One region of the Spinactinospora alkalitolerans genome, then DNA from elsewhere that is predicted to be linked to it. Evidence: riboswitches for the same ligand, from Rfam matches in the RefSeq annotation. Region 1 holds a riboswitch; each other region holds the start of a gene.
The links. Region 1 has a riboswitch for thiamine pyrophosphate ahead of HDA32_RS27405 (TenA family protein). Riboswitches for the same ligand answer to the same signal wherever they lie in the genome.

Region 1 (7,340 bases):
AAGAAACTCGTCGCCGGTCTCGGCGCGGCAGCCGTGATCGGCGCCGCCGTGGCGATCACCGGCGGAACCTACGCCTACTTCACCGACAGCGACCGGACCACCGGCCAGAACGTCGCCGCCGGCGACCTGTCGGTCACGGTCTCCCAGAGCGGCAGCGGGCTGACCGACAAGCCGGTCAGCATCGACGACGCCGCACCGGGGCGGGTGTACCTGGACGACCTGCCCGGTCACTGGGGCGACGACTGGTACCGGATGAAGGTGACCAACGAGGGCTCCGTCGACGGCGAGATCGACTCCGTCGAGATCGTCGACCTGACCGGCGGAACGCCGAACCTGGCCGACCGCCTGCAGATCCGCGCCGTCATCAAGCCCACCTCGTGGGAGCCCGGCAACTGGGGCCCGCCGGCGTTCGAGGCGCTGGACGCCGGAGCGCTGAGCGATCTGCCGGGGGATGAGAACCTGGACGCGGGCGAATCGACCTACGTCTACTTCCAGATCCGGTGGCCGAACGGGACCCCCGACGAGGACAACCCGTACCAGAACGCCGACACCTCGTTCAGGTTCCAGGTGAACCTGGACCAGAGGAACCAGGGCGCCTGACCGTTCACGGCCGAGCGAGCGGCGAGGTCCCGCACCGGGCGCCCGGTGCGGGACCTCGGACGCGTCCGGGAGCGCCCTTGGAGAGGGGAGGCGCGACCATGACCTTGAAGAAGAGGACGGCCCTGAAGAAGAGGGCGGCCCTGGCCCTGGGAGCGGCGGCGACGGTCGGCGCGCTGATGCTGTGCGTCGGCGGCACCTACGCCTACTTCACCGCGAACGCGCGCGGCCAGGCCGGCGAGATCCGGGCCGGGGACCTGTCGGTCGACGCGGCCGGACTCGGCCCCGAGGACGGCAGCGGGCCGGTCGCCATCACCGCCGCCGCACCGGGGCGGCGGTGGCCGGCCTCCGACGGCGACTCCTACACGCTGGTCGTCAACAACACCGGTTCCGTGGACGCCCGGATCGAGAAGCTGCTGATCTCCATCACCGGCGGCGGCGCGGACGGGCGCCCCAACCTCAGCGAGGCCCTGGAGATCCGCTACACCACCGAGGCCAAGCGCAGCGGAGCCCCCGACTGGGACGGCGGCAGCGGCTGGGCGGCCCTGCCCCGCACGTCGGCCTCGGTGCTCGACTCGCTGCGCCGCAGGCCGGGGACCGTCGGGGCCGGCGAAACCCAGGAGCTGCACTTCCAGGTGCGCTGGCCCGACGGCGACCCCGACCACGACAACCGCTTCCAGGGGGCCGGCACCGAGTTCGCGTTCACCGTGCGGCTCGGGCAGGCGTGAGGCCCGCCCCGCCGGACGGGCGGGCCGTGAAGGAGAGGGCAGGATGATGCGGCTCAGCAGGCCCGTGCTCGCCGGGATCGGCGCGGTGGCCGTCGCGGGGGCGATCGGCGGCGCCGTCCTGGGGACGCGGGCGTCCTTCACCGCGGAGGCCGACAGCGGGGCGTTGCCCGTCACGGCCGGAGAGCTCGACGTCGCACTGCGCACGGGCCCGGCCGGCGCCGTGCGGATCGACTTCGGCGACGCCGGACCGGGGCGGATGTGGCCGGAGTCCGGCGCGTTCGAACTGGAGCTCAGCAACACCGGCGACATCGACGGGGTGGTCTCCGAACTGGCCACGGCGACCGTCTCCGACCGGACCCCCGAAGGCGCCGAACCGCTGAGCCGGGCGCTGGAGGTCGCCTGGAGCGACCGGTCCCGGCAGGACTGGAGCGACCCGGGCCTGGAGTGGGAGCCGGTCGCGACCGCCGAGCAGGCCGACGGCCGCACCATCGGCTCCGACCTCGGTGAGCTGGAGGAGGGCCGGACCCGGACGCTGTACCTGAAGGTCCGCTTCGCCGAAGACCGGGACGCCGCGGACTACGCCGGCTCCACCAGCGACTTCCGGCTCACCGCGACGGTCCGCTCTCGCCGATCTTGACCTTGTCGGGGTGATCGCAGCGGCGGTTTCAGGGGGCTGTCGCAACGGCTGCGTGGTGTCGGAGACCGTGGCCGCGGGCTTTCCGTGCACCAACGGTGACCTGGAGGGCCGCCGCCAGCGCGTCGCCGGACGCTTCGCGCCTGACAACAGCCCCATCAGGCCCGCAGCGGTTCAGCAGGGCCGGGAGAGCGACCATCGACCACCCCGCTGCAACCACCGCCGGAAACCACCGTTGAAATAACGCCCACAAGGTCAAGATCGCCGCCGGGACCACTCCCATGGACGCGGGGAGGTGCCGGGAACCCGGCGGGGCAAGGGGGCGTCGGCCTCGGGGTCCGTCCCGTCCGGGACCTCGCCGCCCCGCGGCCCGGCGGGGTTGAGCAGTTCCGGGTCGAACCGGAGCAGGGGCGACGGGTCGTCCTCCTCCTCGGGGACCGGGCCGAGCTCTCGTTCCCGCGACACCTCCGGGGACTGCCGGGGCTGGGCGAGGGGGTCGCGCAGGTCCTCGAACTCGATCAGGACGCCGTTTTCGGTCACAGCGATGGCGACGTTTCGTTTGATCCGTTTTCCGGCGACCTTGCCGGCGGCGACGATGCGCTGCCGGTCTCGTTCGGTCGGCGCGCCCATGACGACGCTCTCGTGGGCGCGTAGGCCGACCGTGACGCGTTCGACCAGGTCGGGCTGCTGCTCGTGCACGTGGGTGTGGGGCAGGCGTACGGGCTCGGGGTTGGAATCGGCTGGGTGCGCAGAGATCGGCATCAAAGGTCCGCTTCAAACGTGCAGAGGCTGGGCACACACGACCGCCGGGGCTCATCGGGGCAGGAATGAGGACGTCGTGAATATTTTTCGCATCGGTAGGTAAACCTTACAAGCACGGCCGCGTCCTCACCCACGCGAGTCCACTGTCTCCGTGACCGCGGCGGTACGCACCGTGCCCATTCCGGTCCGATCGGGCGGCACCATCCCCTCTTCCCCACTTTCCTGCGCGCGCCTTTCCGCCATTGGCGCGGCCACCGACCCGGACGAACCGTTTCAAAACCCACCGAACGGGAATGTCAGCGCTCAACGCAGCCCTCATGTCGCAACCCCGCTTTCGAAAGAGGATTGACCGAAGGAGGCCACCATGGCGTTCCGGTCGTCCTCTCCGCCGGAAGGCGGAGGGGACGGCGGTTTCCCGGTCTTCCCCGGGACGCGTTCCCTCGGGGATTCTCGTAAGATCGGCTCGGTACCATGCGGTCCGCATCCCCTCGTGGCGCTCTGCCCTGTCATGTCCGGACCCCTGGCCGTTTTTCGCCCCGGCACCCTCCAGCCCCGCCGATAGAAGGCACCCTTTTCTATGTCCGATGAGTCTCCCGCGGCAGCGTCCGAAACCCCGCCCCGTCGCCGCAAGTGGAAGCGCGTGGTCGCCTGGACCTCCGTGGCACTGGTGCTGGCCGTGCTCGCGGGGGCGGGAACCGTCTACGGCTACTACCGCTCCCTGCGCGGGAACATGGTCCAGCACGACCTCGCCTCGGCCCTCGACGAGGAGGAGCGCCCGCCCAAGATCGGCGAGGACGTGAACATCCTGTTCATCGGCTCCGACCTGCGCGAGGGCGACAACGCCGAATACGGCGGCCGCGACTTCGTGGGCGAGCGCTCCGACTCCCTAATGCTGGCCCACATCTCCCCCGACAACGGGGTCACCGTCGTCAACTTCCCGCGCGACTCCCTCGTGGATCTCCCCGAGTGCAGGCCCTACGAGGGCACCGAGGGAACCGAGGGCTACTACGGGATGATCAACGCCGCGCTCTTCCACGGCGGCCCGCCGTGCGCGGTCAAGACGATCGAGTCGCTGACCGACATCCGCATCGACCACTTCGCGCACCTGAACTTCGTCGGCTTCCGCGACGTGGTGGACGCGGTCGGCGGCGTGGAGATGTGCATCCCGAAGCCGATGGAGGACGAGCGCTCAAAGCTCGACCTGCAGGCCGGGGTGCAGACGCTCGACGGCGAGGAGTCGCTGTCGTTCGTGCGCGCCCGCTACGAGATCGGCGACGGCGGCGACATCGGCCGCATCGACCGCCAGCAGATGTTCCTCGCCGCGCTGGCCGAGCAGGTGACCAGCAGCGACGTCCTCACCAGCCCGAGCAAGACGACCTCCCTGCTCAAGGCCGTCACCGAACACACGGCGACCGATGACGAGCTCACGCTGGACAAGATGATCTCCATCGGCTCCACGCTGGCCGACGTCGACCTCGACGACATCACGTTCTACACGGTGCCGTGGTGGCCGGCCCCCTACAACCCCAACCGGGTGGTCTGGGACGAGGAGAAGGCCGCCCAACTGTTCGAAGCCGTCAACACCGACGGCCAGGTCACCGACGCGATGCTGGAGAGCGGCAGCCCCGAGGCGCCGACCCCCGATCCGAGCGCGTCGGGCACCCCCTCGCCGTCGTATCCGGCCGAGCCCTCGACCGAACCCGTCGCGCCCGAGTCCTCCTCCGGCGACTCCGCCGGGAGCATCGAGGGCCGCGACGCCACCTCCGACCCCTGCGTCAACGGCCTGGGCGAGGGCACCGGAACCGACCGGCGGTGACCGCGGGCCGCGGCCGCCGCCTCCGGTGGCCGCGGCCCCTCCGGGGTACCGCCGATCGGGCGGCCCTAGTAACGTGGCCCGGGTAACCACGCGGGGTGTCCCGGAACGGGACTGAGACGGGCGCGGCGCCCGAACCCGTTGAACCTGATCTCGTTCGTACGAGCGGAGGGAACGCGGTGGGCAACTCCCCTGTCGCCACCATGGAAACCGGCTTCACCGCCGAGCTGGGCCGGCGCCACGCCGACCTGTTCGAGGCGTTCTACGACCACCCCTTCCTGGCCGGGATGCGCGACGGCACCCTGGCCAAGGAGAAGGTGCTGCACTACGTGGGCCAGGACCACCAGTACCTGAGCGCCTACATCCGCTGCTACGGCCTGGGCCTGGCGCTCTCGCCGGACCGCGGGTGGATGCGGCACTTCCACGACAGCATCGCCTTCGTCCTGGACGAGGAGTCGCACCCGCACCAGGTCCTGTGCGAGCACGCCGGCACCGGCTACGCCGAGGCCCAGGTCGGCCGCCTGGCGCCGAGCGCGCAGGCCTACGTCGACCACATGATGGCGGCCGGACGCGACAGCCTGGGCGTACTGCTCGCCTCGCTGCTGCCCTGCCCGTGGACCTACACCTGGGCCGCCGACCGGTTCGTCCGCGACGAGCGGCCCGGCCCGGACAACCCGTTCCTCGGCTGGTGGACGTTCTACGCCGATCCCGGCTGCCAGTCCGTCACCACCGAGCTGCGCTCGATGCTCGACTCGCTGGCGGCCGACGCCGGCGCGGCCGAACGCGCCAGGATGGAGCGGGCGTTCGAGGACAGCTGCCACCACGAGGTCCGCTTCTGGAACATGGCCTGGACCCTGGAGGAGTGGAGCGCACCGACCGGCGCGTGAGGGCCGCGGCGACCGATCACCGTGTCCGGCGATCGTGACCTTGCTGGGATTTTTAGGCCCCACAAGGTTGAAACCCAAGGTCGAGATCGGCGGGAAAGGCAAAACGCCGACCGGCGCGGCTGCTGATCGGCGTCGGCGGCGGCGCCTGGGCGCCGCCGCCGCGTTGAGGCCACCGCCCCTCTCCTCCCCCTCCGATCAGGAAAGAGGTGGTGGCCCCCGTCTCCCGAACTGCACCGCCCTCCGATGCCGGGAGACCGCTCCGGGGATCAGGGCCGCTGGACGGCCCTTCCGCCGGAGCGGGGTGCCCCGCCGGGACGGTCGACGGGACACCCGTTCATGGGGTCGGCAGCGCTCAGAGCAGCGGCGTGTCGACGGGGGTCGCGACGTCCACCGAGTCGACGTCGGCGGCGTCCTCCAGGGCCTGCACCGGCTCCTCGGTCAGGGAGGCGGGCTCCTCGGACACGGCCTCGGCGTCGGGGAGCGCGTCGGTGCTCTCGGTGCTCTCGGTGACCTCCGCGGCATCGGCCGCGGCGCCGTCGGCGGCCTGCTCGGCCCCGGCCCGCAGCCGCTCGGTCTCGGAGACCGCGTCGCCGGTGCCCGGGAGCGCGGCCCTGGTCTCGTCCAGAGTCCCCTCGGCCTCACCCAGGGCGCCTTCGGCCTCGGCCGCCTGCTGGTCGACGCGCTGCCGGGCGTCCTCGGAGGCCTCGGAGACCTCGGCGGGCACCGCCACGCCGGGGGCCGCCACGCCGGGGTTGACCGGCGCCGTCAGCGGAACGGTCCGCTCGACGTCCCCGGACAGCCCGTCGACGGTGCCCTCCAGCTTGCCCGCGGTGCCGTTCAGCTTGCCATTGGTGCCGTTCAGCTTGCCATTGGTTCCGTTCAGCCCGCCGAGCAGGCCGTGTGCGCCGGACGACTCGCAGCCGTGGGCGGCGGGCAGGGTGTGCACGGTGCCGGGCGCACCGGGGACCGCGCCGCTCAGCCGCTCCGTCAGGCCGGTCGCCGGGGCGGTGTGCGGGGCGACGGTGCGCGCCGCGTCGTCCACCGGGCTCGCGACGCCGGCCGAGGCGACGCCGGCGCCCAGGCCGACGAACCCGGCGACGCCGGCGGTGAGCAGGATGGCCTTGGCGGACTTGCGCGTGAACTTCAGCATCGAAACGTCCTCTCGGATCGTGACTGTCGTATCGGGAGAGCGGGCGGTGGTGCCCGCGCCCGGGAACCGCGGTGCGCCCCGGCCGTGAGCGCTTCGCGGCGGATGTTTTCAGGAGGAGCCTCCGGCCGCGTCGGCGGCGCGTCTGGATGGGCGCGCCGGTGATGCGCCGGGATCAGCCGAGTGGTCTGGCGAACCGCCGGCTGACGTCAATTCCGTGCGGTCGGGGCACGGGACTCACGTCAGCCCCCAGGTAGGAGAGAAGGGCTGGGAATCGGCGGTGCGGCCGGGCGGTGCCGTCGCCGGACCGCCGCCGGGCGGCGTCGCGGGTCACGCGCCGCGCGCGCTCCGCTGACCGGTGTCGCCGCGGCTAGTCGGGCGAGAAGGAGGGATCGTCCACGGGGCTCTGCGGCACCGCGTCGGAGGCGATCCGGTCGGCCTGCGGCAGGGCGCCGGAGCGCGCCGCGGCCGGTGTGTGGGTGAGGAATCCGGCGAACATCCCGCCGAAGGGATTGGCGACCTGCGGCTGCGCGGACCCCGCGACGGCGGCGCCGGGGCCCGTGGCCCCGGTGTCGTGCGCGCGGTCGTCGGCGTCACCGTCGTCGTCGGCCGCGGGCCGCTCGACCGCGTCCGGCGCGCTCGCGGCGGCCGCAGCGGTGTCGTGCGCGCGGTCGGAGCGATCGGCGGACTCGGCCTCGCGGGGCTCGTGGGTCCGGGCGTCCTGCCCGTCCCGCTTCTCGGACGGCCCGCTCTCCCGCCCGCGCTCGGGACG
Region 2 (7,340 bases), 5.1 Mb from region 1:
GCCATCTCGGTGGGGTCGCTGCTCATCGCGGCGAGGATGCCGGGCAGCGCGATGGCCAGGAGCCGCGCGGTCGCGCCAAGGGCGCCCAAGGGCCCCTCCTCGCCGTACAGCAGGTTCACCGCCCCGGTGGACAGGCCCATGAACAGGAACGGCACCCCCAGCACGAGCAGCATCCTGCGGTTGACCCCGCTGAACGGCACCAGGAGCAGGACGCCGCCGAGCACGATCCCCCCGGTCACCGGGTCCACCGCGGGAATCAGCCCCAGCGACAGCAGGAGCGCGGCGATGAGCTTGGCCGCGGGGTTGCGACGAAGCAGCCAGTATCGCGCTCCCCCGTCCTCGCCGACGGTGAGGGTCAGTTGGTCACCGGAGCCGGTCGGGGCCGGTCGGCCGGATGCCGCGGCGCTCATCGGGTGGCCTCCGGGGCCCGCACGGGGGCGACCCCGCCGTCCGAGACGCGGAGTCGCGCGTCGGCGAAGCGCCGCAGCAGCAGGGCGTCGTGCGTGGCCATGAGGACGGCGCGGCCCTGGGCACGCAGCGCGGACAGCAGTTCGACGAGTTCGGTCCAGGTCCTGGTGTCCTGGCCGAAGGTCGGCTCGTCCAGGACCAGGACGTCGGGGGCGTGCGCGGGACCGGAGCTGAGCGCGGTGGCCACCGACAGCCGCCGCTTCTCCCCGCCCGACAGCGTGTAGGGGTGGACGTCGGCGAGCCCGGTGAGGCCCAGCCGCTCCAGCAGCTCATCCACCCACGCGGCCGTCGCCGCCTCGCCCATCCCGGCGCGCAGCGGCGCGAACCGCAGCTCGTCGCGCACCGTCGCGGTGACGAACTGGTCCTCGGCGTGCTGGAACACCGTGCCGACGTGCCGGGCGAGGCGCCGGGCGGGCCAGCGCACCAGCGGCCGGGGGTCGGCCTCGGCGAGCGAGCCGCGCGGCCGGACCGCGCCGGCGTGCGGTTTGCTGAGTCCGGCCAGCATCATCAGCAGCGTGGACTTGCCCGCGCCGTTGGGGCCGGTCAGGGCGGTGGCGGTACCGGCGGCGACGTCGGCCCGCACCCGGTCCAGGACGACGCGCGACGCGGCGGCGCGCATCCCCGGTTCGAACGGAGTGCGCGCGGTGCAGTCCGCGGCCTCGATGAGAACGGGCCCGCCGGGAGCCGGGGCCAGCGCCGGATCGGGCTCGTTGCCGGGAATCCACACCCCTTGGGCCGCGAGCGCCCGGCCGTGCTCGGCGAAGACCGCGCGGGGGGTGCCGTCGGCGATCACGCCGCCGCCCGGCTCGACGACAACGACCCGGTCGACGAGGTCCACCACCTCGGCGACCCGGTGCTCCACGAGGACGAGGGTGGCCTCGGTGGTGGCCGGCAGTCGGGCGATGAGCCCGCGCACGAGTTCGGCCCCGGCGGGGTCGAGGTTGGCGGTGGGCTCGTCGAGCAGCAGCAGCCGGGGGCGCATGGCCAGGGCCCCCGCGACGACCAGGCGCTGCTTCTCGCCGCCCGACAGCGCGGCGGTGGAGCGGTCCCGCCCGTAGGGGAAGCCGACCTGGCGCAGGGCCGCGTCGACGCGGGGCCAGATCTCCTCGCGGGCGACCCCGAGGTTCTCCAGGCCGAAGGCGACGTCGTCGCCCGCGCGAGCCATCACCAGCTGGGTCTCGGGGTCCTGGCTGACCAGCGCGGTGTCGTCGCGCCGCCGCGCCGCGGGCTCCCCGTCGATGAGCAGGGCTCCCTCCTGCTCGCCGCTGATGGCGCTGTCGGGCCCGGTGAGCCCGGCCAGCGCGTGCAGCAGGGTGCTCTTGCCCGCGCCCGAGGCGCCCAGGAGCAGCACGCGCTCGCCGGGTTCGAAGGTCAGGTCGACGCCGCGCAGCGCGTGGGTGCCGCGGCCGGAGTGCCGCCAGCCCCATCCGGCGAGTTCGACGCGGGCTCCCCGGCCGCCCCCGGCGCGGGCGGCCCCGTTCGTCGTGGGCATCCCGGCTAGCCCCGGGCCGAAGGGAAGGGGGCCAGCGCGTCGGTCCTGGCCAGGGCCGTGGTGAGCAGCCGTCCGCCGACGCCCGCGATGAGGCCGGCGCTGACCAGAACGATTGCGGCGTAGGCGAGCTGGTACTCGATGGGCCAGGTGACGTAGGTGGTGATGTTGTCCTTGATGGCCGGGGAGATCCCGGCGGCGACGCCGGCGAGCACGGCGACGCCCGTGTTCCAGCGCCGGTAGGCGAAGGCGAGGAAGACCAGCTCGGGCAGCAGGCCCTGGAGCACTCCGGAGACGATGACGGAGACGCCCCACGGGACGCCGAGCAGGATCGAGACGGAGGCCGCGGCGACGGAGGTGAGCAGGGCCGCGCCGGCCTTGCGGATGACCAGGCCGCCCAGCACGCCGGGCAGCATCCACATGCCGTAGATGACGGCCTGGGCCGGCGGGAAGAACACGAACAGCGGCTCGGTGGCGGTCCACAGCACGCCCCACAGCCAGAAGACGACCCCGATGCTGACGCCGATGACGGCGGCGACGACGATGTCCACGGTCCGCCAGTTGAGGACGGAGTACCCGGGCCCGGGCCCGGTCTTGAACCTGGATTCGGTGCTCATAGCGGGATGTCCCTTCGTACGTGACGAGAGGGCTCGGCCAAGAGTGGCCGCCCGCACACGTGCGCGCACCGATCGCCGAAACCGGTGCGCGGAGCACGCGCCACCGGCGGCGGTTCCCACGACTTCCTTCGCTGGCATGACCCAGATCAGGTGTGTAAGGGTCTGCGGAACGGTTTTCCGCACTCTCAGCGCCGAAGCGCTCCCCTGTCGGTTTCCTCCATTATGGGCGGTGCACCACCTGATCGGTCAAGGGCCGCGGGTCTCACGGTGGTTCCCTCGCCGATCTCGACCTCGTCGGGGTTGTCGCAGCGTTCTCAGGCCCCACAAGGTCAAGATCGGCGGGCACAGGTCGCCGCGCTACCTCAGCACCATGCCGTTGCCCATGCCCCCCGGTGGCTCGGGGACCACGACCAGGCCCATCTCCGCCGGATCGGTGAGCAGGGGATGTTTGGGCAGCACCCGCACGGTGTAGCCGCTCGCGCCCGCGCGCTCCAGCGGGACCGAGCCCGTGTAGCGGATCAGCGGGCCCTCCTGCTGCTCGCCCGACGCCACCGCGAGCTCGGCGAAGGACGGCTCCACCAGCTCCTCGGAGTCGTTGATCCGGCCGAACGCGATCTCGACGCGGATGTCGGCGGAGTCGAGGTCGCCGAGCACCAGCGTGGCCCGCACCTTCAACTCGCCGCCGACCTGCGGCGGGTCGTCCACACCGGCCACCTCGACGTGCTCGATGCGCACGCCGGGCCAGGCCCGCCGCACCCGCTGCTTCCACGCGGCCAGCTCGCGCACCCCGGCCGTGTCCCCCCTCCTGGTGAGCAGCCGGGAGGAGGCGGCGGCGGGCCGGTACAGCAGCTCCACGTAGTCGCGCACCATCCGGTTCGCCAGCACCTTCGGGCCGAGGGAGACGAGGGTGTGCTTGACCATCTCCAGCCAGCGCTTGGGCAGGCCGGACTCGTCGTGGTCGTAGAACAGCGGAGCGACCTGGTCCTCGAACAGCTCGTACAGCGCGGCGGCCTCCAGTGCGTCGCGCCGGTCCGGTTCGCCCACCCCGTCGGCGGTGGGGATGGCCCAGCCGTTGGACCCGTCGAACCACTCGTCCCACCAGCCGTCGCGGATGGAGAGGTTCAGCCCCCCGTTGAGCGCCACCTTCATCCCGGAGGTGCCGCACGCCTCCAGCGGGCGCAGCGGGTTGTTCAGCCAGACGTCGCTGCCCTGCACCAGCGAACGCGCCAGCGCCATGTCGTAGTCGGGCAGGAACACGATCCGGTGCCGAACGGCGGGGTCGTCGGTGAAGCGCACGATGTCCTGGATGAGGCGCTTGCCCCCCTCGTCGGCGGGGTGGGCCTTGCCCGCGATGACGATCTGGACCGGCCGCTCCGGGTGCAGCAGCAGCGACTTCAGCCGCTCGGTGTCGCGCAGCATCAGGGTGAGCCGCTTGTAGGAGGGGACCCTGCGGGCGAAGCCGATCGTGAGCACGTCGGGGTCGAGGACGTCGTCGATCCAGCCCAGCTCGGCCTCGCTGGCGCCGCGCTGCCGCCAGGACCGGCGCAGCCGCTTGCGCGCGTCCTCGACCAGCCGCTCCCGCAGGGTGCGGCGCATCTCCCACAGTTCGAGCTCGGAGGCCCCGGTCACCTTGCGCCAGCCTTCGGGGCGGGTGAACTCCTCGGAGTCGGCGACGACGCGCTGCGCCAGCTCCTGGGCCTCCTCGGCGATCCAGGTCCGCGCGTGCACGCCGTTGGTGATCGAGGTGATGGGCACGTCGTCGGCGTCGAAGCCCGGCCACAGCCCCTGGAACATCCTGCGGCTGACCGCGCCGTGCAGCCTGCTGACGCCGTTGACCCGCTGGGCCAGCCGCATGCCCATGACGGCCATGTTGAACACGTTCGGGTCGCCGCCGGCGTAGGTCTCCGCGCCCAGCGCCATGGCGCGGTCGACCGGCAGCCCCGCGATGGCGCTGTCGCCGCTGAAGTGCCGTTCGACCAGGTCGCGCGGGAAGCGGTCGATCCCGGCGGGCACGGGGGTGTGCGTGGTGAACACCGTTCCGGCCCGGGTGGCCTCCAGCGCCTGCTCGAACGTCAGGTCCTCGGCCGCGATGTACTCGCGGACGCGCTCCAGGCCGAGGAAGCCGGCGTGCCCCTCGTTCATGTGGAACACCTCGGGGGCCGGGTGCCCGGTCAGCTCGCAGTAGGCGCGCACGGCGCGCACGCCGCCGACGCCCAGCAGCAGCTCCTGGCGCAGCCGGTGCTCGCTTCCGCCGCCGTAGAGCCGGTCGGTGACGCCGCGCAGCTCGGGGTCGTTCATCTCCTGGCAGGCGTCGAGCAGCAGCAGCGGGACCCGGCCGACCCGCACGACCCAGACGTGCGCCACCAGCCTGCGCCGGTCCGGCAGGTCGATGACGACGCGCACGGGGTCGCCGGCGCGGTCCTGCAACTGCGTCATCGGCAGTCCGCGCGGATCGATCTCGGGGTAGTGCTCCAGCTGCCAGCCCTCCGGGGACAGCGTCTGGGAGAAGTAGCCGTGCCGGTAGAGCAGGCCGACGCCGACGACGGGCACGCCCAGGTCGCTGGCGCTCTTGAGGTGGTCCCCCGCGAGGATGCCGAGTCCTCCGGAGTACTGCGGCATCGCGGCGGTCAGACCGTACTCGGCGGAGAAGTAGGCGATGGCCGCGGGGGGCTCCTGCCCGCCCGGATCGCCCGGGTCGCCGCGCAGCCCCTGGTACCAGCGCGGTTCGGCCAGGTAGCCGTCGAGGTCCGCGGCCACGTCGTTCAACCTGGACCGGAATCCGGAGTCGGCGGCGAGCTCGGCGAGCCGCTCGCCCGCGACCTCCCCGAGCAGCCGGAGGGGGTCGTGGTCGACGGCCTCCCAGATGTCGGGGTCGACCGCGGCGAAGATCTCCCGCGTCGGGACGTGCCACGCCCAACGCAGGTTGGCCGCGAGCCGGCCCAGCGGGGCGAGCTCTTCGGGCAGGACGGTACGGACGGTGAACCTACGGATCGCCTTCACGGAGCGTGAGGCTAGTCAATGTGGGCGCCGGGCGCGAGCCTGCCGCGCGATCTCACCCCATGTGCCGGAAATAGGGTTTTCAATACCGATGGTCCCCTCTGCGAGGTGTGCCGGAAATAAAGAAGACAGTTTTCGGCGAGATGTCGCAAAGGTAAATTTTCTTCGATTTGGCACGCGGTATCCGGACCCGCATCAAGCCGTTGACACGGGCGATACCGGTGTGTCCGGAGTTGTCCGTGTGTCGAAGGCCCGTTTTGTCCGCCGACGCCGCCACCACGGATGATTGGCCAGCGTATGCGCGGGTAGTGAGGTGTGACTACTATCACAAAAATAGGAGGCCCCGGACTGTCGGAGAGTTCTTAAAAGGCGCCGACGATAGACATTGGAACGCGTTGGACACCACCTGACCCCACACCGGGCTTTCCGGGCGCTTCGTGCTGCCCGAACCGAATTCGGGGCCACTCGCGACACCACCAGACCGCCCAGACCTCTACACCTACGGTGCACTTGTGATCGGACGATTTCCCATTCTTGACGTCGCCCCCGTGGTCGACTGCGGCACCGCCAAGGCCGTCGTCGGTGAGACCTTCCCCGTGAGCGCGACCGTGTTCCGCGAGGGGCACGACTCGCTCAGCGCCGGCGTGGTGCTCTGGGATCCGAAGGGCCGCCGGCGCCCTCTCGTCCCGATGGCGGAACTGGCCCCGGGAACCGACCGCTACGGCGCCGAGGTCACGGTCACCTCCGAGGGGCGCTGGAGCTTCGCCGTCGAGGCCTGGAGCGACCCCTTCGCCACCTGGCGGCACAACGCCGAGATCAAGATCCCGCTCGGCCAGGACGTCGAGCTGATGTTCGAGGAGGGCGCCCGGCTGTTCGAGCGCGCCGCGCGCCGGGTCCCCAGGCGACCGGCCATGGCCGAGATCGCGGGCCTGCTGCGCGACGGCTCCCGCCCGGCCGCCGAGCGGCTGGCGCTGGCCACCTCGGATGAGGCCGTCGCCGAGTTCGCCGCGGCCCCGCTGCGCGAACTGGTCACCAGGTCCAAGCGGTACCCGGTCGTGGTGCACCGCAGGCGCGCGCTGTTCGGCTCCTGGTACGAGTTCTTCCCGCGCTCGGAGGGCGCGGTGCTCGACGGGGAGGACGGCGAGCAGCGTTCGGGCACCTTCGCCACGGCGGCCAAGCGGCTGCCGGCGATCGCCGACATGGGCTTCGACGTCGTCTACCTGCCGCCGATCCACCCGGTCGGCCACTCCTTCCGCAAGGGGCGCAACAACGCGCTGATCGCCCAGCCCGGCGATCCCGGCTCGGTGTGGGCCATCGGTTCGCACGAGGGCGGCCACGACGCCGTCCACCCCGACCTCGGCACGATCGAGGACTTCGACGCCTTCGTCGCCGAGGCCCGCGAGCTGGGCCTGGAGATCGCCCTGGACCTGGCGCTGCAGGCATCGCCCGACCACCCGTGGGTCGGCGAGCACCCGGAGTGGTTCACCACCCGGGCCGACGGCTCCATCGCCCACGCCGAGAACCCGCCGAAGAAGTACCAGGACATCTATCCGCTCAACTTCGACAAGGACCCCGAGGGCGTCTACGCCGAGGTGCTGCGGATCGTGCGGCACTGGATGGCGCACGGGGTGCGGATCTTCCGGGTCGACAACCCCCACACCAAGCCGGTGGCGTTCTGGGAGCGGCTGCTCGCCGAGATCGGCCGGACCGACCCCGACGTGCTCTTCCTGGCCGAGGCCTTCACCCGCCCGGCGATGATGCACACGCTG
Region 3 (7,340 bases), 4.7 Mb from region 1:
CCGCCCCTGACCCGCCGCAGCCGCAATCAGGGCGTGGACGAACCGTGACGCGAAAGTGACGAAGCGGTGTAAATGTTTGGCTGCATCCCGTGCCCGGTGCACCTCCGGTACGTACCACCGCCATCGGACCGGCGCCCACCACAAGTGGTCGCGGGGAGATGACGGATCCCCGACCGAACCAAAGGAAAGTCGTTCATGGAGCAACTCCAAAGCATTCTGGACCTGGTCTCCGGGGTCGTCTGGGGACCCTTCGTCCTCATTCCGCTACTGCTGCTGACGGGGCTGTTCCTCACGGTTCGGCTCGGCGGCCTGCAGTTCCGGGTGCTCGGCCACGCCCTGTGGCTCGCGCTCATCCGCCGCAAGGAGCACGGCGGAGCCAAGGGCGACATCTCGCACTACCAGGCTCTGAGCACGGCGCTGGCCGCCACGGTGGGCGTCGGCAACATCGCCGGTGCGGCGCTGGCCATCGGCGTCGGCGGCCCGGGCGCGCTGTTCTGGATGTGGATGACCGCCCTGCTGGGCATGGCGACCAAGTACAGCGAGGCGCTGCTCGGCGTGAAGTACCGCCGCCCCGACAGCAAGGGCGAGATGAGCGGCGGCCCGATGTTCTACCTCAGCCGCGGCCTCGGCGGCGGCCTCGGCAAGACGCTGGGCGTGCTGTTCGCGCTGTTCGGCGCGCTCGCCTCCTTCGGCATCGGCAACATGACCCAGGCCAACACCGTCTCCGCCCAGCTCGAGAGCGTCTGGAGCGTTCCGACCTGGGTCTCCGGCATCGTGATGGTGGTCGTGGTCGGCGCGGTGGTGCTCGGCGGCATCAAGAGCATCGGCCGGTTCGCCTCCGGGGTCGTCCCGCTGATGATCGTGGTCTACATCCTCGCCGCGCTGACCATCCTGATCGTGCACGTCGGCGACCTGCCGGCCGCGATCGCCCTGGTCTTCCGCGACGCGTTCACCGGCAGCGCCGCGACCGGCGGTCTGCTGGGGTCGGCGCTGCTGTTCGCCATCCAGCAGGGCGTGGCGCGCGGCATCTTCTCCAACGAGTCCGGCCTCGGCACCGGCGGCATCGCGGCCGCGTCGGCGAAGACCGACCAGCCCGTGCGCCAGGCCATGGTCTCCATGACCCAGACCTTCATCGACACCATCATCGTCGTGACGATGACCTGCCTGGTCATCATCGTCACCGGCGCCTGGCAGGAGGGCGACAAGACGGACGGCTCGCTGATGACGTCGGCGGCCATGAGCGATGGCCTCTCGGTGATCTCGCCGGCCCTGGGCACGGTGGGCGGCTACATCATCGCCATCAGCGTCATGTTCTTCGCCTTCACCACCATCGTCGGCTGGTGCTACTACGGCGAGCGCTGCATGGACTTCCTCTTCGGCCGCGTGGCCGTGGTCCCGTTCCGGGTGCTGTTCACGCTCGTGGTCATGGTCGGGGCGACCCTCGAGCTGACCACGGTCTGGAGCTTCAGCGACATCGCCAACGGCCTGATGGCGCTGCCGAACCTGGTCGGCCTGCTGCTGCTCTCGCCGATCGTGGCCGCCGAGACCAAGAAGTACTTCGCCAACCCCGACTGGAGGAATCCCGACGCGCCGATGGTCGACGTCCGCTAGCGACGGCGCAGGGCAGCGAGCGGCGGAGCGAAAGGGGCGCCGCGGCCACCGGCCGCGGCGCCCCTCGCCGTCCGCCCCTTTCAGCCGCGCTCCCCGACCCCCTCGCCCCACCAGGCGTGGAAATGGTGGACGGGGCCCTTGCCGTGGCCGACCTCCAGGTCGTCGGCGTGCCGCAGCGCCTCGGTGAGGTAGTTCTTGGCGTCGCGCACCGCCTCGAACCAGGCGCGCCGCTGCGGGCGCAGCGCGGCGATCGCCGAGGACAGCGTGCAGCCGGTGCCGTGGGTGTTCTTGGTGGGGATGCGCTCGGCCGAGAACGTCTCGGGGGCCGCCTCCGCCGCCACCAGCAGATCGGTGCTGCTCTGCCCGCTGAGGTGGCCGCCCTTGAGCAGCACCTGCCTGGCCCCCAGCGTCAGCAGCCTCGTGGCCTGCTCGCCCATTGACGCCAGGTCGTGCACCTCCTCCTCGCCGAGGAGTTCGGCGGCCTCGGGCAGGTTCGGCGTGACCAGGTCGGCGCGCGGCAGCAGCTGCGACCGCACCGCCTCGATCGCGTCGGCGGCGAGCAGCCGGTCGCCGCTCTTGGCCACCATGACCGGGTCGAGCACGACGTTGGGCAGCCGGTGGTCGTCGATGGCCCGGACCACGGCGTCGATGACGCCGGTGTTGCCCAGCATGCCGATCTTGACCGCGTCGACCCGGACGTCGTTCAGGAGCGTGTCGAGCTGGCTGGTGATGAACTCCGGCGGGACCTCGTGCACCTCGCGCACGCCGGTCGTGGTCTGTGCGACGAGCGCGGTCACCACGCTCATGCCGTAGCCGCCCAGGGCCGAGAAGGTCTTGAGGTCGGCCTGGATCCCCGCGCCGCCGCTGGGGTCGGTTCCGGCGATGGACAGGATGTTGAAGCTGGTCAAGGACGTCCCTTCGCTAGCACTACCTAGATCAGGTTCACGGGTGTGCTCTCAGCCGGACCGATCCGGCACCCCGCGCCCATGGTGACAACGCTAGCAACGATCATGGCGGGAACGCCGTCCCCGACCGCCTCAGCCGCCGGGCGTGGCCGTCTGCGACGACGGCGAGGGGCCGGGCTGGTCCTCCGGTAGCAGCGTGCTGGACAGGTACTCCACCAGCAGCGGCGCGAGGATCAGCGTGACGATGCCGACCAGCAGCGAGATGAGCAGGCCCCACCAGCGGCCGCGGTGCGCCGCGCCGAAGCCGCCGGGGGCGCCCATGGTCATCTTCGCCCCGACCGGCAGCGGGGTGTTCGGCCCGGTCACGGCGCGGGGCGGCGCCAGTCCGGAGACGTCGAGCCGAGTGGGCGTGAGGTCCTCGGTGGTGCCGCCGGCGGCGACGTCGGCCAGTGCGGAGTCCAGCGCGGCGCCGACCAGGCGGTGCTCGGGGTCGTGCTGCAGCATGCCGTTGAGCACCGGGCGCAGCGGACCGGCCCGCCGGGCCGGGTCGGGGGCCTCCTGCATCGCCGCGGTGAGCCGGGCCGCCGGGGTGTCGCGCTCGTAGGCCGAGCGGCCCTCGACCGCGAAGTACAGGGTCGCGCCCAGCGACCACAGGTCGGCCGCCGGGGTCATGGTGCCGTCGTGCAGCCGTTCGGGCGCGACGTAGCCGGGGGAGCCGGGCAGCCGTCCGGTGAGCGTGAGCCTGTCCTCGGAGTCCGACACCGCGATGCCGAAGTCGCTGAGCACCGGTCGGCCGTCGGGCAGCAGCATCACGTTGCCCGGCTTGACGTCGCGGTGCAGCACGCCGGCCTCGTGCGCGGCACGCAGCGCGGCGAGCAGCCGGCGGCCGATCTCGGCCACGCGGCGGGGCGGCAGCGGCCCGTCGTCCTGCACCACCTGGTCCAGTCCGCGGCCGCGGACCAGCTCCATGATGATCCACGGCCGGTCGGCCTCCTGCACGACGTCGTGGACGGTGACGATGGAGGGATGGCTCAGTCCCGCGCAGATCCGGGCCTCGCGCATGGTGCGGCGCACCAGCTCGTCGCGGACGTCGGCCTCCAGGTCGCGGGAGACCCGGACCTCCTTGACGGCGACCTGCCGGTGCAGCAGTTCGTCCTCGGCGCGCCAGACGGTCCCCATGCCGCCGTGGCCGATCGGCTCGACCAGTCGGTAGCGTTCGGCGAGTATCTGCGGGCCCATGGTCAACGACGATAGCGCCGGCATCGCCGCCGGCGCATCGCGCGGACGGTCACCTCTCGGCCACGGACGCCGGGTCCCGGACCACGGCGGCGGCCCACCGGTAGTCCTGCTTGCCCACCGCGGTGCGCTTGACCTCCTCCACCCTGTGGAAGCGGCGCGGCACCTTGAAACCGGCCAGCCTGGTGCGGCAGAAGTCGCGCAACTGCTCGTCGGTGGGACTGCTGCCGGGCGCGGGTGAGACCACCGCGGTGACGCGCTGACCGAGCCGTTCGTCCGGCGCGGGGACCACGATCGTGTCGCTGATGCCGGGGTGCGACTTGAGGACGGACTCCACCTCTTCGGGGTAGACCTTCTCGCCACCGGTGTTGATGACGGCCGAACCGCGCCCGAGCAGCACGACGGAACCGTCCTCGGCGACCGTGCCGAAGTCCCCGGACATCACCCAGCGCCGGCCGTCGGCATCGACGGGGAACGTCCGCTCGGTCGTGGCCGGATCGTTGTAATAGCCGAGCGGGATCCGGCCGGTGCGCGCGATCCGGCCGATCTGCTCGGAGCCGGGCGGCAGCGGCCGCAGCGCCTCGTCCAGCACCGAGACGCTGGCGCCCATGGTGAAGCGGCGGGTGTCGCCCTCGGCCCCGGACGCGCCGCACACGCCCGTCTCGGAGCCGCCGTAGCTGTCGTTGAGGGCGGCAGTCGGCCGCCACGCCCGCCACAGCTCCCGCACGGCCGGGCTCAGCGGAGTGCCGCCGGAGCTGAGCACGTGCAGTCCGGCGCACCGGTGCGGCTCGGCGAGCAGGCGCTGGGCGAACGGGCGCGCCATGGCGTCGCCCACGCACTGCACCATCTGCACGCCCTCGCGGTCGGCCAGCGCCACGGCGCGGCGCGGATCGAAGGCCCGGTCGGTGTTGAGCACCACGGTCTGCCCGCTGAACAGCATGGCCAGGGCGTTCCACTGGCCCGCGGCGTGCATCAGCGGGCCCAGGACCAGCATCGCGCGCCCGCGGGCCCGTGCGGCGCGGGCGCCCAGTTCGCCGGGGCCGGCCGCGCGGGGCGAGCCGGGGCGACGGCGCTCCAGAGCCACCCGGAACAGGTCCTCCTGGCGCCACATCACGCCCTTGGGGTAGCCGGTGGTGCCGCCGGTGTAGAGCAGGTAGAGGTCGTCGCCGGAGGTGCGGGGCAGGCCGCGGGAGCCGGCCCCGGCCCGGGCGAGCGCGGTCTCGTAGTCGACGCCGGCCAGCGGGGCGGCGCCGGAGCCGTCGTCCAGCAGCACGACGTGGCGCAGCTTGGGCAGGTCGGCCGTGATCCCGGCGACCGGGCCGGTGAGCGAGCGCTCGGCGATCAGCGCGACCGCGTCGGAGTCGGCCAGGACGTGGCGCAGTTCGGCGGCGACGTAGCGGTAGTTGACGTTGATCGGGACGGTTCCGGCGCGCCAGGCCCCGAACGCCGACTCCAGCCACTCGGCCCGGTTGAACGCCAGAATCGCGACGTGCTCGCCCGGGCGGACCCCCGCAGCGCACAGGTGCCGGGCCACGCGGGTGGCGCGCCGGTCGAGCTCGGCGAAGGAGATGCGGCGCTCCCCGGCGACCACCGCGGTGCGCTCCGGCACGGCGCCGGCGACCGCCTCCAGCAGTGCGGGCAGGGAGAGGCCGCCGGAACCGCTCGGGCCCGGTTCGGTACATCGCATTTCGGTCATGGGTGCCCCTCAGTCGCGGTTCTACCCCGGGACAGGTATGACGACCGATCCTGCAGGTATGGGGCAGGTCACGTCCGACCGGGGTGCGGTCTGCGCCGGGAACGGGTCCGGGCCGAAAACCCCGTGTCGCCACGGCTTTTCCCCGCCCGCCCGGTCCGCGGCCCCGGAACGGCGCGAACGCGCCACCGTGCGGCTGTGCCCAAGGTCACGGCGCTACCCGACCGGCCGCGACGGATTCGCGCCGGCCGTCGGGGCGACATCGGGCACGGGGCAAGAGCGCGATCTGACAGCTCTGGGCGCCCCACTATGGCGGCACCGCACCCTTGCGCCTGCGAGATCCCATCTGTTCCACTGCTTGAGGCCGCCCGAACGGGCGCTTTGTGCGTTATCCGAGCGGGTATCCAACGATCGAACAACGATCAATGGTGATCGGAGGCAACTGGATGAGCAACACGCGCAGTCTGGGCCACGACGCGGTCAGCGGCAGCGATCCTGCCGGCCCCGTCGTCTCCACCACACAGCACATCGGACTCGCCGAGACGCACTCGGCGCACAACTACAACCCTCTGCCCGTCGTCATCGCCGAAGGCGACGGCGCATGGGTGACCGACGTCGAGGGCCGCCGCTACCTCGACTGCCTGGCCGGGTACTCGGCGATGAACTTCGGCCACCACAATCCCGAACTGCTCGCCGCGGCGCACCGCCAACTGGACCGGGTGACGCTCACCAGCCGCGCCTTCTACAACGACCGGTTCGCCCCCTACGTCACCGCGCTCGCCGAGCTCGTCGGCAAGGAGCAGGTGCTGCCGATGAACACCGGGGCCGAGGCGGTCGAGACCGGGATCAAGGTCGCCCGCAAGTGGGGCTACGAGGTCAAGGCGATCCCGGCCGACGAGGCCACCATCGTGGTGGCCGGGGGCAACTTCCACGGCCGCACCACCACCATCGTCTCCTTCTCCGAGGACCCCGAGGCGTTCGGCGGCTTCGGCCCCTACACCCCGGGCTTCCGCGTCGTCCCCTACGGCGACGCCGAGGCCGTCGCCGCCGCGGTCGACGCCACCACGGCGGCGGTTCTGGTCGAGCCGGTGCAGGGCGAGGCCGGCGTCATCGTCCCGCCGCCGGACTACCTGCCCCGCCTCCGCGAGATCTGCGACCGGGAACAGGTGCTGCTCATCGCCGACGAGGTGCAGTCGGGCCTCGGGCGCACCGGCACGGTCCGGGCGTGCGAGCACACAGGGGTCGTCGCCGACCTCTACCTGTTCGGCAAGGCGCTGGGCGGCGGCATCCTGCCGGTCTCGGCGGTCGTCGGCGACGCCGACGTGCTCGGCGTGATCAGGCCGGGCCAGCACGGCAGCACGTTCGGCGGCAACCCGCTGGCCTGCGCGATGGGGAGCACGGTCGTGCGGATGCTGCGCGAGGGCCCCTACCTGGACGACGCACGCCGCCTCGGCGAGGTGATGAACACCAGGATCAAGGAGTTCATCGGCAACGGCGTCGTCGCCGCGCGCGGCATCGGGCTGTGGGCCGGCGTCGACGTCGACGCGTCGCTGGCCACCGGGCGCGACCTCTGCGAGCGCCTGGCCGAGCGCGGCGTGCTGGTCAAGGACACCCACGGCTCGACCATCCGGCTCTCGCCGCCGCTGGTCATCACCGAAGAGGACCTCAACTGGGGCCTGGACCAGCTGGGAGAGGTCCTGACCGACCTGCGCGCCGGTCGGTGAGGCCGCGGGCCGGGCTCACTCGGTCTCGGCGGCCAGCACCTCGGGGCTGGCGTTGTCCACCGTCGAGCGTGTCGCGTAGATCGGGCGGCCCGGTCCCTCCTCGACCTGGGCACGCACCCGCGCGCTCACCGCGTTCTGCCCTTCCGACGTGGGGTGGAAGGTACTGCGGTC

Region 2: another riboswitch for thiamine pyrophosphate. It lies ahead of HDA32_RS04715 (ECF transporter S component); the one in region 1 lies ahead of HDA32_RS27405 (TenA family protein).
Region 3: another riboswitch for thiamine pyrophosphate. It lies ahead of thiD (bifunctional hydroxymethylpyrimidine kinase/phosphomethylpyrimidine kinase); the one in region 1 lies ahead of HDA32_RS27405 (TenA family protein).

The regions. Positions count from the first base shown of each region.
Region 1 covers NZ_JACCCC010000001.1:6,129,550-6,136,889, forward strand. The annotation lists gene HDA32_RS27380 (TasA family protein) at 1-600, shown strand, start outside; gene HDA32_RS27385 (hypothetical protein) at 699-1,325, shown strand; gene HDA32_RS27390 (hypothetical protein) at 1,369-1,962, shown strand; gene HDA32_RS27395 (hypothetical protein) at 2,215-2,721, opposite strand; gene HDA32_RS27400 (LCP family protein) at 3,299-4,537, shown strand; TPP riboswitch at 4,619-4,726, shown strand; gene HDA32_RS27405 (TenA family protein) at 4,714-5,421, shown strand; gene HDA32_RS27410 (hypothetical protein) at 5,774-6,571, opposite strand; gene HDA32_RS27415 (hypothetical protein) at 6,939-7,340, opposite strand, start outside.
Region 2 covers NZ_JACCCC010000001.1:1,009,927-1,017,266, reverse strand. The annotation lists gene HDA32_RS04725 (energy-coupling factor transporter transmembrane component T family protein) at 1-410, opposite strand, end outside; gene HDA32_RS04720 (ABC transporter ATP-binding protein) at 407-1,960, opposite strand; gene HDA32_RS04715 (ECF transporter S component) at 1,966-2,574, opposite strand; TPP riboswitch at 2,681-2,790, opposite strand; gene glgP (alpha-glucan family phosphorylase) at 2,932-5,574, opposite strand; gene HDA32_RS04705 (alpha-1,4-glucan--maltose-1-phosphate maltosyltransferase) at 6,084-7,340, shown strand, end outside.
Region 3 covers NZ_JACCCC010000001.1:1,422,498-1,429,837, forward strand. The annotation lists gene HDA32_RS06370 (DUF6457 domain-containing protein) at 1-10, shown strand, start outside; gene HDA32_RS06375 (alanine/glycine:cation symporter family protein) at 196-1,611, shown strand; gene thiD (bifunctional hydroxymethylpyrimidine kinase/phosphomethylpyrimidine kinase) at 1,692-2,519, opposite strand; TPP riboswitch at 2,508-2,602, opposite strand; gene HDA32_RS06385 (serine/threonine-protein kinase) at 2,649-3,755, opposite strand; gene HDA32_RS06390 (acyl-CoA synthetase) at 3,805-5,448, opposite strand; gene rocD (ornithine--oxo-acid transaminase) at 5,892-7,169, shown strand; gene HDA32_RS06400 (SGNH/GDSL hydrolase family protein) at 7,185-7,340, opposite strand, start outside.